DNA from 2 places in the Halomonas mongoliensis genome. Region 1 is predicted to be linked to the other one. Evidence: predicted binding sites of a transcription regulator. Region 1 holds the regulator's gene; the other holds the start of a gene.
The links. Region 1 encodes sigma-54, which starts transcription at its own class of promoters, with help from an activator protein. Its sites were predicted from a motif close to TGGCACNNNNNTTGCTNT; they were not measured.

Region 1 (7,393 bases):
AACGCCGTGACCGGGGACTACTCCCGGGGGGCGGCGGGCTTCTGGGTGGAGAACGGCGAGATCCAGCACCCGGTGGAGGAGTTCACCATCGCCGGCAACCTGGAGGCGATGTTCAAGGGGCTTTCCGGCATCGGCAGCGATACCGACACCCGGGGCAGCATCCACACCGGCAGCTGGCTGATCGGCGAGATGACCGTCGCCGGCGGCTGAGGTCACTCATCCTCGTCGAAGCGGGCCTCGAACAGCGCCTCTATGGCAGCGAGGGCCGCTTCGGCGTCCTCGCCCTCGGCGCTCACCGTCAGTTCGGTGCCGCAGGGGGCGGCCAGCATCAGCAGCGACATGATATTGGCGGCGTCCCCCTGGAGGGCGCCGTTGGCCACGCTGACGCGGGCCTGGAAGGGTTGGCAGCACTGGACCAGCTTGGTGGCGGCGCGGGCGTGCAGGCCGCGCTTGTTGGTGAGGGTCAGCTTGCGTTGCGGCACGCTCAACTTCCTTGATGAGAGGTGTCGTCGGGAGGGGGCAGGGCGTCATGGATGCCCAGCTCGCGGTGGCGCAGGCGCACCAGAGGGTGGGTGGCGGCCAGGCCGGCGGCGAGCCGCTCGGCCAGGTAGACCGAGCGGTGCTGGCCCCCCGTGCAGCCGACGGCCACCGTCAGGTAGCTGCGGTGGCTGGCCTTGTAGGCGGGCAGCCAGCGCTCCACCCAGGCCTGGATATCGGCACGCATCGCCTCCACCAGAGGATAGGCCTCGAGGAACTCGACCACCTCGGCGTCGCGGCCGGTGGCGGCACGCAGCTGCGGGTCCCAGTAGGGGTTGGGCAGGCAGCGGGCGTCGAACACCAGGTCGGCATCCAGGGGCACGCCGCGCTTGAAGCCGAAGGACTCGATGGTGAGGGTGAGCTGGTCGGGCTGGTGGCGCGCTACCTGATCGCCGATGCGTCGACGCAGCTCGTGCACCGAGAGGCGCGAGGTGTCGATCACCAGGTCGGCCAGGTCGCGGATCTCCGAGAGCGCCAGCTCCTCGCTGTCGATGGCCTCGGCCAGGGTCATGTCGCTCTCCCGGGTCAGCGGGTGGCGGCGTCGGGTGGCGGAGTAGCGTTCGATCAGGATGCGGGCATCGGCGGTGAGGTAGATCACCTGGCAGGCGATGCCGCGGGCCTGGAGCGCCTGCAGCTGGGCCGGGAAGCTCTCCAGGGCCTGGGGCAGGTTGCGGGCATCGATGCTGACGGCGATGGAGGAGCGCGGGGATTCCGAGCTGCCCAGCTCATCGACCAGTGAGCCGAGCAGCATGGCCGGAAGGTTGTCGATGGCGTAGTAGCCCAGGTCCTCCAGGGCCTGCAGCGCGATCGACTTGCCTGAACCGGAGCGGCCGCTGATGATCACGAGCTGCATGGGGGTCTCCTGGTCGTCAAACTGGCCGGGTGGCCCGGGATGTGGTCACGCCTGTCGTCGGATCGCTTCGAGCAGCCGTTCGTGCAGTTCGCGCTGGCTTTCACTGCGGCGCAGGGCGGTGCGTGTCTCGGCGTCGTTCATCACGCCGGCCACCTGGGCCAGCAGCGCCAGGTGGGCGTCATCGGCCTCTTCGGGCACCAGCAGCACGAACACCAGGTCCACCGGTTCGCCGTCGATGGCGTCGAAGTCCACGGGCTCGGCCAGCTTCAGGAAGCCGGCGATGGGCCCCTTGCAGTGGGGGCTTCTGGCGTGGGGGATGGCTACCCCGTTGCCGATGCCGGTACTGCCCAGACGCTCACGCCCGATCAGCCGGCTGAAGACCTCCTGGCTGTCGAGGCTCGGGGTGTTCTGGGCGATGAAGGTGCTGAAGAACTCCAGTACCCTTTTCTTGCTGCCCCCGGGCACGCCGAACAGGGTGCGCTCCGGGGGCAGGATGGCTTCCAGTGACATGGTCGGATCAGCGAGCGCCGGCGCCCTGGGCGCGGGCCTGTGCCTTCTCCTTGTGCTTGACCAGCTGACGGTCCAGCTTGTCGGCCAGGGCGTCGATGGCGGCATACATGTCGCCGTCCTGGGCCTCGGCGTGCAGGTCGGCACCGGCGGCGTGCAGGGTGCAGGCGGCGAGCTGGCGCTCCTTCTCCACGGACAGGGTCACCTGCACATTGGTGATGTTGTCGTAGTGGCGCTCCACGCGTGCCAGTTTCTCGTTCACATAGCCACGCAGGGCGTCGGTCAGTTCCACATGATGGCCGGTGATATTGACTTGCATGACACGCTCCTTGCTCGTTGGTGGTGCCTCGATTGTAACCCTTTTTCCTGCCTTGCATACCCCCTGTGGCGGTGACGCCGCGCGCCGCAGTGATGCAGGTCATCGCGACCTTCGCTCGTGCCCGGGAGACGCTGCCCGGACCGTGCGGATGGGGCATGCTGGGGAGTGGGGTTCAGCGCAGCCGCTTGCGCTCGCTGGAGGCCGGAATGCCCACGGCTTCGCGGCCGACCCTTGAGAGCGCTACGGTCCTGCATTACCTGAGCCGCTTGCGCTCGCTGGAGGCCGGAATGCCCACGGCTTCGCGGCCGACCCTTGAGAGCGCTACGGTCCTGCATTACCTGAGCCGCTTGCGCTCGCTGGAGGCCGGAATGCCCATAGCTTCGCGGTACTTGGCTACCGTCCTTCTGGCCACCTGGATACCGGCCTCGTCGAGCAGGGCCACCAGCTTGCTGTCGGAGAGGGGCTTGCGCGGCGTCTCCTCCTGGATCAGCTTGCGGATCCGGGCGCGGATGGCGGTGCTGGAGTGGGCGTCTCCCTCGCCGCCGCCCACCTGGCTGGAGAAGAAGTACTTGAGCTCGAAGACGCCCCTGGGGGTATGGATGTACTTCTGGGTGGTGACCCGGGAGATGGTGGACTCGTGCATCTCCACTGCCTGGGCGATATCGGCCAGGATCAGCGGCTTCATCGCCTCCTCGCCCTGCTCCAGGAAGTCCAGCTGGCGGGCCATGATCTCGCGCCCCACCCTGAGCAGGGTGTCGTTGCGGCTGGAGAGGCTCTTCATCAGCCAGCGCGCCTCCTGGAGATGGTCCTTGAGGAACTGGTTGTCCTGGCTCTTGTCCGCGCGGCGGACCAGGGCGGCGTAGTCGGGCTGAATGCGCAGCCGGGGCAGCGCCTCGGGGTTGAGCTCCACGTGCCAGCCGTGGCTGTCGTGGCGCGCCACCAGGTCGGGAGTGACGTAGTCGCTGGTGGTGCCGGCGAAGGCGCTGCCGGGACGGGGGTCCAGGGAGCGGACCAGGGCGATGGCCGCGTCCAGGGTGTCGTCGTCGAGGCCGAGGCGGCGCTTGAGCAGGCGGCGGTCGCCGCCGGCCAGCGCCTCGAGGAACTGGCGCACCAGCCGGCGCGCCTGGGGCAGCAGGGGGGTGTCGTCGGGCAGCGCGGCCAGCTGCAGCAGCAGGCATTCGCGCAGCTCCCGGGCAAAGACCCCGGTAGGCTCGAACTGCTGCAGGCGCAGCAGTACCTGCTCCACCTCGGCGCTGCGCAGTCCCTCGAGACCCTGGTCCCGCAGGCCGTCGCGGATCTCCTCCAGGGGCTGGGCCAGGTAGCCGGCGTCATCCACCGCGTCGATCAGGCTCTCGGCGATCTGCTGCTCCCGAGGCGTGAGGTCGGTCATGGCCAGCTGCCAGCTGAGGTGGCCCTGCAGGCTCTGGCCGGCGGCCTCGCGTTCGAAATCTGGCCCTTCGCCGCCGGAGGCGGGGGCGCTGAAGTCCTGGTAGGTGTCCGACCAGTCGCTGTCGGTGGCCAGCTGGTCGGGGATCTCGCTGGCCCACTCCGCTTCGGGGGCCTCGCTGACCGCCTGTTCGCCGAAGCCCTCGTCGAGCTCCAGCATGGGGTTGGCTTCCAGTGCCTGCTGGATCTCCTGGCGCAGGTCCAGGGTGGAGAGCTGAAGCAGGGCGATGGCCTGCTGCAGCTGAGGCGTCATGGTCAGCTGGGTACCGACGCGCAGCTGGAGGGAGGCTTTCATGGCCATGGTCTAACGAGTCCCTCGGGTGTGGAAAGCCTTCACCCTAGCCGGCGGCGATGGGCGATGCAAGCGCCTTTCTCCGTCAATGTCTGCAACTTTCGTGCCATGCGCAATTGTCATGCCGCCAGGCAAGAACGGCTGGTATATCAGCAAGCTGTGTAGGTAAGCGGCGGGTGGCTAGAGCCGGAAGTCCTGGCCCAGGTAGACATCGCGTACCCGCTGGTTGGCGAGGATCGCCTCGGCATTGCCCTCGGCGATGATCTGGCCGTCGCCGACGATATAGGCGGTGTCGCAGATGTCGAGGGTCTCGCGGACGTTGTGGTCGGTGATCAGCACGCCGATGTCGCGGGCCTTGAGCTGGCGTATGATCCCCTTGATCTCCCCCACCGAGATCGGATCGACCCCGGCGAAGGGCTCATCGAGGAGGATGAAGGCAGGCTCCGTGGCCAGGGCGCGGGCGATCTCCACCCGGCGGCGCTCGCCGCCGGAGAGGCTCATGCCGAGGTTGTCGCGGATATGGGTCACGTGGAACTCCTCGAGGAGCTCCTCGAGGCGGGCGTGGCGCCCCTCGCGGTCGAGATCCTTGCGGGTCTCGAGGATCGCCATGATGTTGTCGGCCACCGACAGCTTGCGGAAGATTGACGCCTCCTGGGGCAGGTAGCCGATCCCGGCCCGGGCGCGCTCGTGCATGGCGGCACGGGACAGGTCCAGCTCGTCGATGGCCACCTCGCCGGCGTCGGCGCGCACCAGCCCCACGATCATGTAGAAGGAGGTGGTCTTGCCGGCGCCGTTGGGGCCGAGCAGCCCGACGATGCTGCCCTGGCGGATCGACAGGCTGATGTCCTGCACGACCCGGCGACGCTTGTAGCTCTTGGCCAGGTGGCGGGCGTGGAGAGTCTTCATGGGCGACCTTACTGCTCGGGCTGGAGGGTCATGCGGATGCGCTGGCGCCCTTCGACGCCCTCGCCTTCGCTGCGGGCGTGGACGACGCGGCGATCGAGGAAGTACTCCAGGTAGCCGCCGTCGAAGGTGTCGCCGCCCTGGTGCAGCTCGGCGCGGTCGATCAGCTCCATGCGCCGTTCGGCCACGTGGTAGATGACGGTCCGCCCCCAGCCGCGCACCGGCGGCTCGCCCGGGTCGGGCTGCTGCTCGAGGTAGGCGCGATCGCCGGTGGCGACGGCGCGGGAGAGCTGGCCCTGGGCGTTGCGCTGGATCTCCACCCGGTCGCCGGTCAGGCGCATGCTGCCCTGGCGGATGTCCACGTCGCCGGTATAGACGGCGGTGCCGGCGCGGTCATCCAGATCGAGGCGGTCGGCCTCCACCTCGATGGGGGCCTCGGCGTCGCGGCCCTGGGCCAGGGTCGGGGCGCTGACCAGGGGCAGCAGCAGGCAGAGCAGCAGGGCGGAGGTTCGCTTCATGGCGGGGAGTCCTCTCGGGTCTCGGGCGGATGGTGGCCGCGCACATTGTCGGTCAGGCGGGCCTGATTGTCATGGAGCCAGGCGTCGAAGCGCTCCCCGCTCATGCGCTGGGGCGGCTGCCGGAGCAGGGCCGGGGTGTCGCTCCAGGCGTGGCCGCGCTCGGCGTCGTAGTGAAGCACCTCGGTGTCGAGCCGCCAGCGCTCCTCGGGGGCGTGAAGCCGGGCGCTGCCGGTGAGGGTCAGGGGGTTGCCGCCAGGGCCGAGCACGCCGCTCTCGGCCTCGGCGAGCCAGACCCGCCCGGCACGGTCGTAGAGGCGGGCATCCGGCGCCTCGAGACGGGTGACGTCGTCGTGGGGCGTATGCACCAGGCGCGGGGTGTCGAGGCGCTGGTGGGCGCGCCCCTCGCCGTCGAAGCGGGTCAGCCGCGCCCCCTCCAGGTAGAAGTCGGGCTCGCCGGCGGCGTCCCGGGGCACGGCGCCGGGCTCCCGGGCGCTGCGCGAATCGAGCAGCACCAGCACGCCGCCCAGGGCCACCAGCAGCAGGAAGAGCCAGACTCGGAACGACGGCCGCGGCAGCGCCATGGGCTCAGCCGGCCCCGTGCAGGTAGGTGTCGATCACCGCGTCCCAGTGGCCCTGGGCCTTGAGCAGGGTGTCGGCGATCTCGCGGGCGGCGCCCTGGCCGCCGCCCTTCACGGTGACCCAGTCGGCGTGCTTCTGGATGTACTCCGGGGCGTTGGGCACGCTGATGCCGACGCCGGCGCGGCGGATGGCGCCCACGTCGGGCATGTCGTCGCCGCAGTAGGCCACCTGGTCGAACTCCAGGCCCAGGCGGGCGCAGAGGTCGCGGAGCACCGGCAGCTTGCGCTCCACCCCCTGGAAGACGTGCTGGATGCCCAGTGCCGCCGCGCGGCGGCTGACCGTGGGAGAGTCGCGGCCGGTGATCAGCGCCACCTGGATGCCGGCGCGCTTGAGCAGCTTGAGGCCGTGGCCGTCCTGGACGTTGAAGGCCTTGATCTCGATGCCGTCGGCCTGGAAGTAGAGCTGGCCGTCGGTCAGCACGCCGTCCACGTCCAGGGCCAGCAGGCGGATGCGGCGCAGGCGATCGACGAGGTGGGTGTCTTTCAGCGGTAGGGTGTGGGGCATGGGAACTCCGGTTGGGTAGGGGTGAATCAGACCACGCCGCTCGAGAGCAGGTCGTGCATGTGCAGGGCGCCCACCGGACGTCCCTCGTCGTCGACCACCGCCAGGGCGGAGATACGGTGATCCTCCATCAGCTTGACCGCCTGGGCGGCCAGCATGTCGGGGGGAACCCGCCGGCCGGGAGCGGTCATGACCTCGTCGACGACGAGGCCGGAGAGGTCGCTGTGCTGGTCCAGGGTGCGGCGCAGGTCGCCGTCGGTGTAGACACCGGCGAGGCGGCCGTCCGGCGCCACCACGCAGGTGAAGCCGAGTCCCTGGCGGGTGATCTCCAGCAGGGCATCCCGCAGCGGGCTGCCCAGGGGGACGGTGGGCAGCCGTGCGCCCTCGTGCATCAGGTCCCGGACGCGCAGCAGCAGGCGCTTGCCGAGGCTGCCGCCGGGGTGGGAGAGGGCGAACTCCTCGGCGGTAAAGCCGCGCGACTCCAGCAGCGCCACCGCCAGGGCGTCGCCCAGGGCCAGGGCGGCGGTGGTGGAGGCGGTGGGCGCCAGGTCCAGAGGGCAGGCCTCGCGTTCCACGCCGGCGTCGAGGTGAGCCTCGGCGTGGCGGGCCAGGGTCGAGGCGGGGCGGCCGGTCATGCTGATCAGGGGCACGCCCATGCGCTTGATCAGCGGCAGCAGGGCGGTCACCTCGGCGGTCTCGCCGGAGTTGGAGAGCGCCAGCACCACGTCCCCCGGGGTGATCATCCCCAGGTCGCCATGGCTGGCCTCGCCGGGATGCACGAAGAAGGCCGGGGTGCCGGTGCTGGCCAGGGTGGCGGCGATCTTGCCGCCGATATGGCCGGACTTGCCCATGCCGGTGACCACCACCCGGCCGCGGCA
Region 2 (7,393 bases), 230 kb from region 1:
GCCCCGGGCATCGGTCCCCTTGAGGCGGGCGTCGTCGCTGCCCAGCCGCTCGGCCAGACCGGTCAGGCGCGGCTGGTCGGCCGCTGCCGGTACCAGAGCGTATTTGATGGAGGAGGAACCGCAGTTGATCACCAGGACCGGGTCGTTCATCGACGCTCCTTGACGTTTTGGTTTGGACTTTAGTCTAACATGTCGCCTGGGTAGGTAGTCTGTTAACGGCTTGACCCGCATCATGTCATGAGACGCAACCGCATTTCCTTCCCGTCACACTCTGCACGGAAACCGTGACATGTCGAGTCCCCCTGCCGCTTCGGCAGCGCCTGCCGCCTTTCCCCGGCCGCTGGCCCTGGCCCTGATGTGCGCCCTGGCCACCCTGTTCGCCGCCAACCATGTGGCGGCCCGGGTTGCCTTCGACGACGGCGCGGGGCTCCTGCTGGCGATCCTGCTGCGCTCCGGGGTCGCCGCCCTGGCGTTGGCGGCGCTGGTGGTGCTCCAGCGCAAGTCGTGGCGGCTGCCCGCCGGTAGCGGTCGCTGGCAGCTGGCGGTGGGGCTGCTGGTGGCGGTGCAGAGCCTCTGCCTCTACTCGGCGGTGGCGCGCATTCCCGTGGTGGTGGCGCTACTGCTGATGAACACCATGCCGATCCAGCTGGCGCTGCTCTCCTGGGCGCTGGGCGGGCCGCGGCCCAGCGGCCGGGCGGCGCTGATCATGGGGGTGATCCTGGTGGGGCTGGTGGTGGTGCTGGACGTGCCCGCCTGGCTCGGCGATCCCGCGGCCATGGGGCCGGGCTGGCTCGCCGGGGTGGCCTTCGGCCTGGCCGCCGCTGCCGCCTTCGCGGTGGCGCTCTGGATCACCGAGCACCGCCTGGGCGAGGTGGGCAGCACCCTGCGCAGCCTGCTCACCATGCTCACCGTGCTGGTGGCCATGGTCGTCGCCGGGGGACTCGGGCTGGTGCCGGGCGGCATGGCGCTGCCCCAGTCGCCGCCCGGCTGGATGGGCCTTGGGCTCCTGGCGCTCCTCTATGCGGTGGCCTTCTCCACACTTTTCATCACGGTGCCCAGGCTCGACATGGCCCGCAATGCTCCGGCCATGAACATGGAGCCGGTGGCCGCCCTGGTGCTGGGCTACCTGGTGCTCGGTCAGGCGCTTACCCCGGTGCAGCTGCTGGGCGGCGGTATCGTGCTGGCGGGGATCGTGGCGCTGGGACTCTCGAAGCGGGCCTAGCGAGGCGGCATCGCCCGCCAGCGTCGCCCACCGGCGACTCGCCTTGGCGCGCATTTGCACATTTCTGACCTTGAGTCTGGCGTGTCGGGCTACCACACTGAGGCGTGTTGTGGAACAGTGTTCTTTAATCAGGAGGTTGCCATGAAACGCCTTACCCTTGCGGCCGCAACCGCTGCCCTCTTTGCTGCCGGCGCGGCTACCAGCGCCCAGGCCCAGCAGGCCTTCTACCCCCAGCCCTACATCGGCGGCGACGCCATGTTCTGGGACCTCAACCCCGATGGGCCCGCCTCCAGCCGCGATAGCGTCGGCCTGCGCCTCAACGGCGGCATGCAGCTCAACGAGTACTTCGCCGTGGAGGGCCACCTGGGTGGCGGCGGCTCCGATGGCCCCGTCGAGCTCGACTACCTGATCGGCGCCTATGCCAAGGGTATCCTGCCGGTGGCCCCGGAGTTCCGCCTCTATGGCCTGGCCGGCTTCACCGAGGTGGACTTCGATATCGACCGCGAAAGCGGCTTCTCCTACGGCGCCGGCGCCGAGTTCGATGTGGCGCCCCAGCTGTCGATTGGTGCGGACTATATGCGCTACCTGGACAAGTCTGACTACACCTTCGATGCGGCAAGCGTGGGTCTTCGCTACCGCTTCTGATCGGCAGCCAGCGCCTTCCGCTCTGGTTCGACCAGAGCATCCTGCACCCCGAGGCCCTGCGTCTCGGGGTGCACTTTTTTGGTGCGTTGCGTTGCCCCTGCGTGGTGCAGGTGAGGCCCGCCGGTGCGCGTTATCCGCTTATTGCGACGCTTGGCACGCCCTGTGCAAGGTCCTGGGAGAGAGACCTGACCTGTCTGCCCCGGGAGCTGCCATGATCGATTCACCTGGAACCCCATCTGGAAAGGCGCCGGATGCCGGCCTCGACGCCTTTACCCCGCGCCTGTTGTTCACCGACCTGGATGGCTCGCTGCTCGACCACCACAGCTACGACTGGGGCCCGGCGCGCCCCTGGCTGGCCCAGCTCAAGCAGCTCGGCGTGCCGGTCATTCCGGTGACCAGCAAGACCCGCAGCGAGATCGTGCCCCTGCGCCAGGCCCTGGGCCTGGCCGACACCCCCTTCATCGCCGAGAACGGCGCCGTGGTGGGGCTGCCGCTGGCCTGGTGCCATGCCCGCATCGACCGTCCCGGCCCCGATGGCCTGGCTATCCGCACCCTGGGGGTGGACATCGGCTTCGTGCGCAAGCGCCTGGCGGTGTGGCGCGAGCGGCTCGGCGTGCGCTTCACCACCATGAGCGAGATGTCTCTGGACGAGCTGGTCGACTACACCGGCCTTCCCGAGCCCGAGGCGCGCCTGGCGCGGATGCGCGAGGGCAGCGAGCCGCTGGTCTGGGAGGACGACGAGTCGCGGCTCGAGGGCTTTCGCGAGGGACTCGCCGGCGACGGCCTGCAGCTGGTGCGGGGCGGGCGCTTCTGGCACGCCACCGGCACCGTGCACAAGGGGAGCGCGGTGAGCTGGCTGATCGAGCGCTTCGAGGCGCTGCGCGGCCGGCGGCCGCTGACCCTGGCGCTGGGGGATGGCCCCAACGATATTCCCATGCTCGAGGCGGTGGACCAGGCGGTGGTGATCCGCGGCTGCCACGGCCTTGACGTGTCGCCGCGGCAGCCGTCGCTCTATCGCAGCGAAGCGACCGGCCCCGCCGGCTGGGCCGAGGGGGTGGCCCACTGGTGGGGGCGAGCCGACCGCCGGGTGATTCCGGCGGTGCTACGTGAAGCGACCCCGGCGTCGCTGGAGGAGAGCCTGCCATGAGCGACTTCCATCAGAACGGCATCATCACCGACTTCCACAACCTGACGCGGCGCCCGGTGGCGGCCCTTGAAGCCGAGCTTGTCGAGTTCGGCCGCCGCCGGCCCATGAGCCTGATTCTGCCTTCGCTCTACTCGGAGCTTGAGGGGCCCGCGCTTGAGCATATCGTCGAGACCCTGGCCGGGGTGCCCTACCTGGACGAGATCGTGATCGGGCTGGACCGGGCCGATCGCGAGCAGTTCCTGCACGCCCGCAAGTTCTTCGCCCGCCTGCCCCAGCGCCACCGCATCCTCTGGAACGATGGCCCGCGACTGCGCGCCCTGGATGCGGAGCTGGCCGAGCAGGGGCTCTCGCCCCAGGAGCCCGGCAAGGGGCGCAACGTCTGGTTCTGCGCCGGCTATGTGCAGGCCTCCGGGCGCGGCGCCGTGGTCGGGCTTCACGACTGCGACATCCTCACCTATGACCGGGGCCTGCTGGCGCGGCTCTTCTACCCGGTGGCCCACCCCCACTTCAACTACGAGTTCTGCAAGGGCTACTACCCGCGCATCGCCGAGGGCAAGCTCAACGGGCGGGTGTCGCGGCTGATGGTGACGCCGCTGCTGCGAGCGCTCAAGCAGATGCACGGGCCGCTGCCCTACCTGGAGTACCTGGACAGCTACCGCTACCCGCTCTCCGGAGAGTTCGCCATGCGCGCCGAGGTGCTCGACGGCATCCGTATCCCGGCGGACTGGGGCCTGGAGATCGGCGTGCTCTCCGAGGTGCACCGCAACCACTCCACCAAGCGGCTCTGCCAGGTGGACCTGGCCGACTGCTACGACCACAAGCACCAGCCGGTTTCGGAGGAGGATGCCTCGGGCGGGCTCAACCGCATGAGCCTGGATATCGCCAAGGCGCTCTACCGCAAGCTGGCCACCCAGGGGGTGACCTTCAGCGCCGAAGGGTTCCGCACCCTCAAGGCCACCTACTACCGCCTGGCCCTGGACCTGATCGAGGCCTACCACCACGACGCCGTGATGAACGGCCTCGCCCTGGACCGCCACGCCGAGGAGCGCGCCGTGGAGCTCTTCGCTGCCAACCTGCTGGAGGCGGGCAGCGTCTTTCTCGACAACCCCGGCGAGCGTCCCTTCATTCCCAGCTGGAACCGGGTTCGCTCGGCGATCCCGGACCTGCTCGATCGCCTCCACGACGCCGTGGAGGCGGATAACGACCCTCGCGGGGAGCCGTAAGCCACGACTCACGACTCACGCACCAGCCACAGGGTGCGGTAGGGGGCGAGGCTCTCCACCGGCGCCCAGGGCTCGTTTTCCAGCAGATTGAACCACTCCCCCTCGGCCAGCGCCGCCACTTCCAGTGGCTGGCGCTGGTCGCTGACGTTGTGGATCGCCAGCAGGCGGCGGCCATCGTTCAGCGGGCCGCGCTCCACCACCAGCAGCCCCGGCGGGGCGGGGTGCACCCGCTGGGGGGCGTCGGGATGGAAGCAGGGCTCCGCCCGGCGCACGGCCAGGCGCCGCTTGAGGGCCAGGAAGACGTCTCGGGTCGGGGTGTGGCGGCTGTCGAGCAGCTCATCGAGCTCGTTCAGGCGCCAGCGGCGGCGATTGATGGAGCGCAGCCGGCCGCTGCGCTCCACGCCTTCCAGGTCGTTGGGGGTGGCGATCAGGCAGTGCAGGTAGAGCGCCGGAATGCCCCGCAGGGCCAGCATCAGGTGCTGGCTGCAGAGGAAGCGCTCCACCTGCCAGGGGTCGGGGCCGCGCCGGGTGCCCCGCATGGCGTCGAACCAGGTGATGTTGATCTCGTAGGGAATGTCCGTGCCGTCGGCGCGCCTTCGCATGCTGACGAAGCCGCCGAAGCGGTGCATCAGCTCCAGCAGCGCCTCGATCTCGTGGGGGGGCAGCCAGCCCTCCAGGGGGCGCACGCCGATGCCGTCGTGGCTGGCGGTGAAGTTGAGGTAGCTGCACCCCGGCGGTAGCTCGGGCAGGCTCTCGAGCCAGTCGGCCAGCAGGGTGGCATCGCCGGCGGTGAGGGTGTGCAGCAGCAGCGGCGGCAGCGAGAACTGGTAGACCAGGTGCGCCTCGTCGGGCTCCCCACCTTCTGCAAGACGTTCCAGACCAAAGTAGCTGAGGTTCTCGTGGTGGGGCACGTTGGTCTCGGTGAGCAGCAGGGTACCCGGCGCCACATGGTCCACCACGGCGCGCAGCAGGCGCACCACCTCGTGGGTCTGGGGCAGGTGGATGCAGGGGGTGCCTATCTCCTTCCAGAGGTAGGCGATGGCGTCGAGGCGGACGATGCGGGCGCCCTGGCTGAGGTAGAAGAGCAGGATGCCGATGAACTCCAGCAGCACGTCCGGATTGGCGAAGTTCAGGTCGATCTGGTCCTCGGAGAAGGTGGCCCAGAGGTGGCGGGTGCCGCGGCGGGTAGGCACCGGCACCAGCAGCGGCGAGCTGCGCGGGCGGACTACCGCCGAGAGGTCGGTCTCCGGGTCCATCTCGATGAAGTAATCGCGCCCCGGCTGGCTGCCGGTCAGGTAGTCGACGAACCAGAGCGACTCCCGCGAGACATGGTTGAGCACCAGGTCCACCGCCAGGTCGCGCCCCTTGGCCAGGGCGCGGATCTGCTCCCAGTCGCCCAGCGCCGGGTCCACCTCCCGGTAGTGAATCACCGAGAAGCCGTCGTCGCTGCTCCAGGGGAAGAAGGGCAGCAGGTGCACGCCGCTGAAGGTATCGGGCAGGCGCTCATCGAGGAAGTCCCCCAGCACCTCGAGGGGTGGGCGGTCGCCGTCGAGGAGGCTGTCGCCGTAGCCGATCAGCCACTGGTCCCGCTCGCTCCACAGCGGTGCGGGGGATTCACCCCGGGAGGGCGCCGGCGAGGGCGGTGCCTGATGGCCCAGCAGGGTGAGCAGGCGGCGCAGCACCTCCTCGGCGCGTTCGCCATACAGCAGGTCAAGGTGCGCCTGGGCGCGGCGGCGAAAGCCATCGGCGTCCAGCAGCGTGGCGAGTGAGGGGGTGAAGATGGGGGAGACGGTGGGGCGGTCGGGCATGGCGGGGCGCTCCGGGGGCTGGCGTTACCCCCTTTCATGCAGGGGGCGTGCCAGCCCTGCGGGGCCGTCAAAACAGGCTCATGCGCTTCATCACGCCGTCGCGGCGAATCAGCCAGTGGTAGAGGGCGCCGGCGATATGCAGGGCCACCAGGCCGAGGATCACCCAGCCCAGCCAGCCGTGCCAGCCGAACAGTCGCTCCGAGAGCGCCTCGTTCACCGGCACGATGCCGGGCAGGTGCCAGTGCAGGAACTGCACCGGGAAGTCGCCGCTGGCGGTGGCGGCCCAGCCCAGCAGCGGCTGGGCCAGCAGCGCCAGATAGAGCAGGTGATGGACCGCCGTGCTGAGGATGCGCTGGAAGGCGGGCAGTGGCGGGTCATGGTCGGGCACCACGTAGAGCAGCCGCGTGGCCAGGCGCAGGGTCATCAGCGCCAGCAGGGCCACCCCGAGGGACTTGTGGCCGGTATAGAGAGCGTCGGTGCCGGCGCGGCCCAGCCGCTCCATGGCCCCCTCGAAGCCGAGGAAGCCCAGGGTCAGGCCGCTGGCCAGCGACAGCAGCAGCACGGCGGCCACCAGCCAGTGCAGCACGCGGTGAGGGTAGGCGTAGCGATCCGCCTCCGGCAATTCCATCTCCGACATGGGACTCTCCCGGGAATCGAGGTGGGCACCGCTACAGCCTAGCCAAACTCAGCGTTGAGTGCGCTGCATGCGACTGACTCACACTCCCCTCACACCTCCTGGTAGAGCTCGCTGCCCTTCTGGCGGAACTTCTCCGCCTGCTCCTCCATGCCCTTCATCACCGCTTCCTGATCGCCATCCAGACCATGCTCACTGGCCCCGTCCTTGAAACTATCACGCACCTCCTGGCTGATCTTCATGGAGCAGAACTTGGGGCCGCACATGGAGCAGAAGTGGGCCACCTTGGCGGAGTCCTTGGGCAGGGTTTCGTCGTGGTACTCCCGGGCGGTGTCCGGGTCCAGACCCAGGTTGAACTGGTCCTCCCAGCGGAACTCGAAGCGCGCCTTGGAGAGCGCGTTGTCGCGGCGCTGGGCGGCCGGGTGGCCCTTGGCGAGATCCGCCGCGTGGGCGGCGATCTTGTAGGTGATGATGCCGGTCTTGACGTCGTCCTTGTTGGGCAGGCCCAGGTGCTCCTTGGGGGTCACGTAGCAGAGCATGGCGCAGCCGAACCAGCCGATCATCGCCGCGCCGATGCCGGAGGTGATGTGGTCGTAGCCCGGGGCGATGTCGGTGGTCAGCGGGCCCAGGGTATAGAAGGGCGCCTCGTGGCACGCCTCGAGCTGCTTGTCCATGTTCTCCTTGATCAGGTGCATCGGCACATGCCCCGGCCCC

Region 2: ACRYRV_RS12450 (HAD-IIB family hydrolase) is a predicted target of sigma-54. The motif match lies at 2,019-2,036, and genes of this name have one in related genera.

What each region holds. Positions count from the first base shown of each region.
Region 1 is NZ_CP199288.1:2,877,352-2,884,744, forward strand. Features, by position in the region: gene pmbA (metalloprotease PmbA) at 1-210, shown strand, start outside; gene ACRYRV_RS13530 (HPr family phosphocarrier protein) at 213-482, opposite strand; gene rapZ (RNase adapter RapZ) at 485-1,390, opposite strand; gene ptsN (PTS IIA-like nitrogen regulatory protein PtsN) at 1,436-1,900, opposite strand; gene hpf (ribosome hibernation-promoting factor, HPF/YfiA family) at 1,908-2,216, opposite strand; gene ACRYRV_RS13550 (RNA polymerase factor sigma-54) at 2,551-3,963, opposite strand; gene lptB (LPS export ABC transporter ATP-binding protein) at 4,135-4,860, opposite strand; gene lptA (lipopolysaccharide transport periplasmic protein LptA) at 4,869-5,375, opposite strand; gene lptC (LPS export ABC transporter periplasmic protein LptC) at 5,372-5,956, opposite strand; gene ACRYRV_RS13570 (KdsC family phosphatase) at 5,961-6,518, opposite strand; gene ACRYRV_RS13575 (KpsF/GutQ family sugar-phosphate isomerase) at 6,545-7,393, opposite strand, start outside.
Region 2 is NZ_CP199288.1:2,651,157-2,658,549, forward strand. Features, by position in the region: gene ACRYRV_RS12435 (acetate/propionate family kinase) at 1-150, opposite strand, end outside; gene ACRYRV_RS12440 (EamA family transporter) at 290-1,222, shown strand; gene ACRYRV_RS12445 (porin family protein) at 1,364-1,867, shown strand; gene ACRYRV_RS12450 (HAD-IIB family hydrolase) at 2,079-3,014, shown strand; gene ACRYRV_RS12455 (glycosyl transferase) at 3,011-4,237, shown strand; gene ACRYRV_RS12460 (sugar phosphorylase) at 4,246-6,045, opposite strand; gene ACRYRV_RS12465 (cytochrome b) at 6,113-6,682, opposite strand; gene thiC (phosphomethylpyrimidine synthase ThiC) at 6,772-7,393, opposite strand, start outside.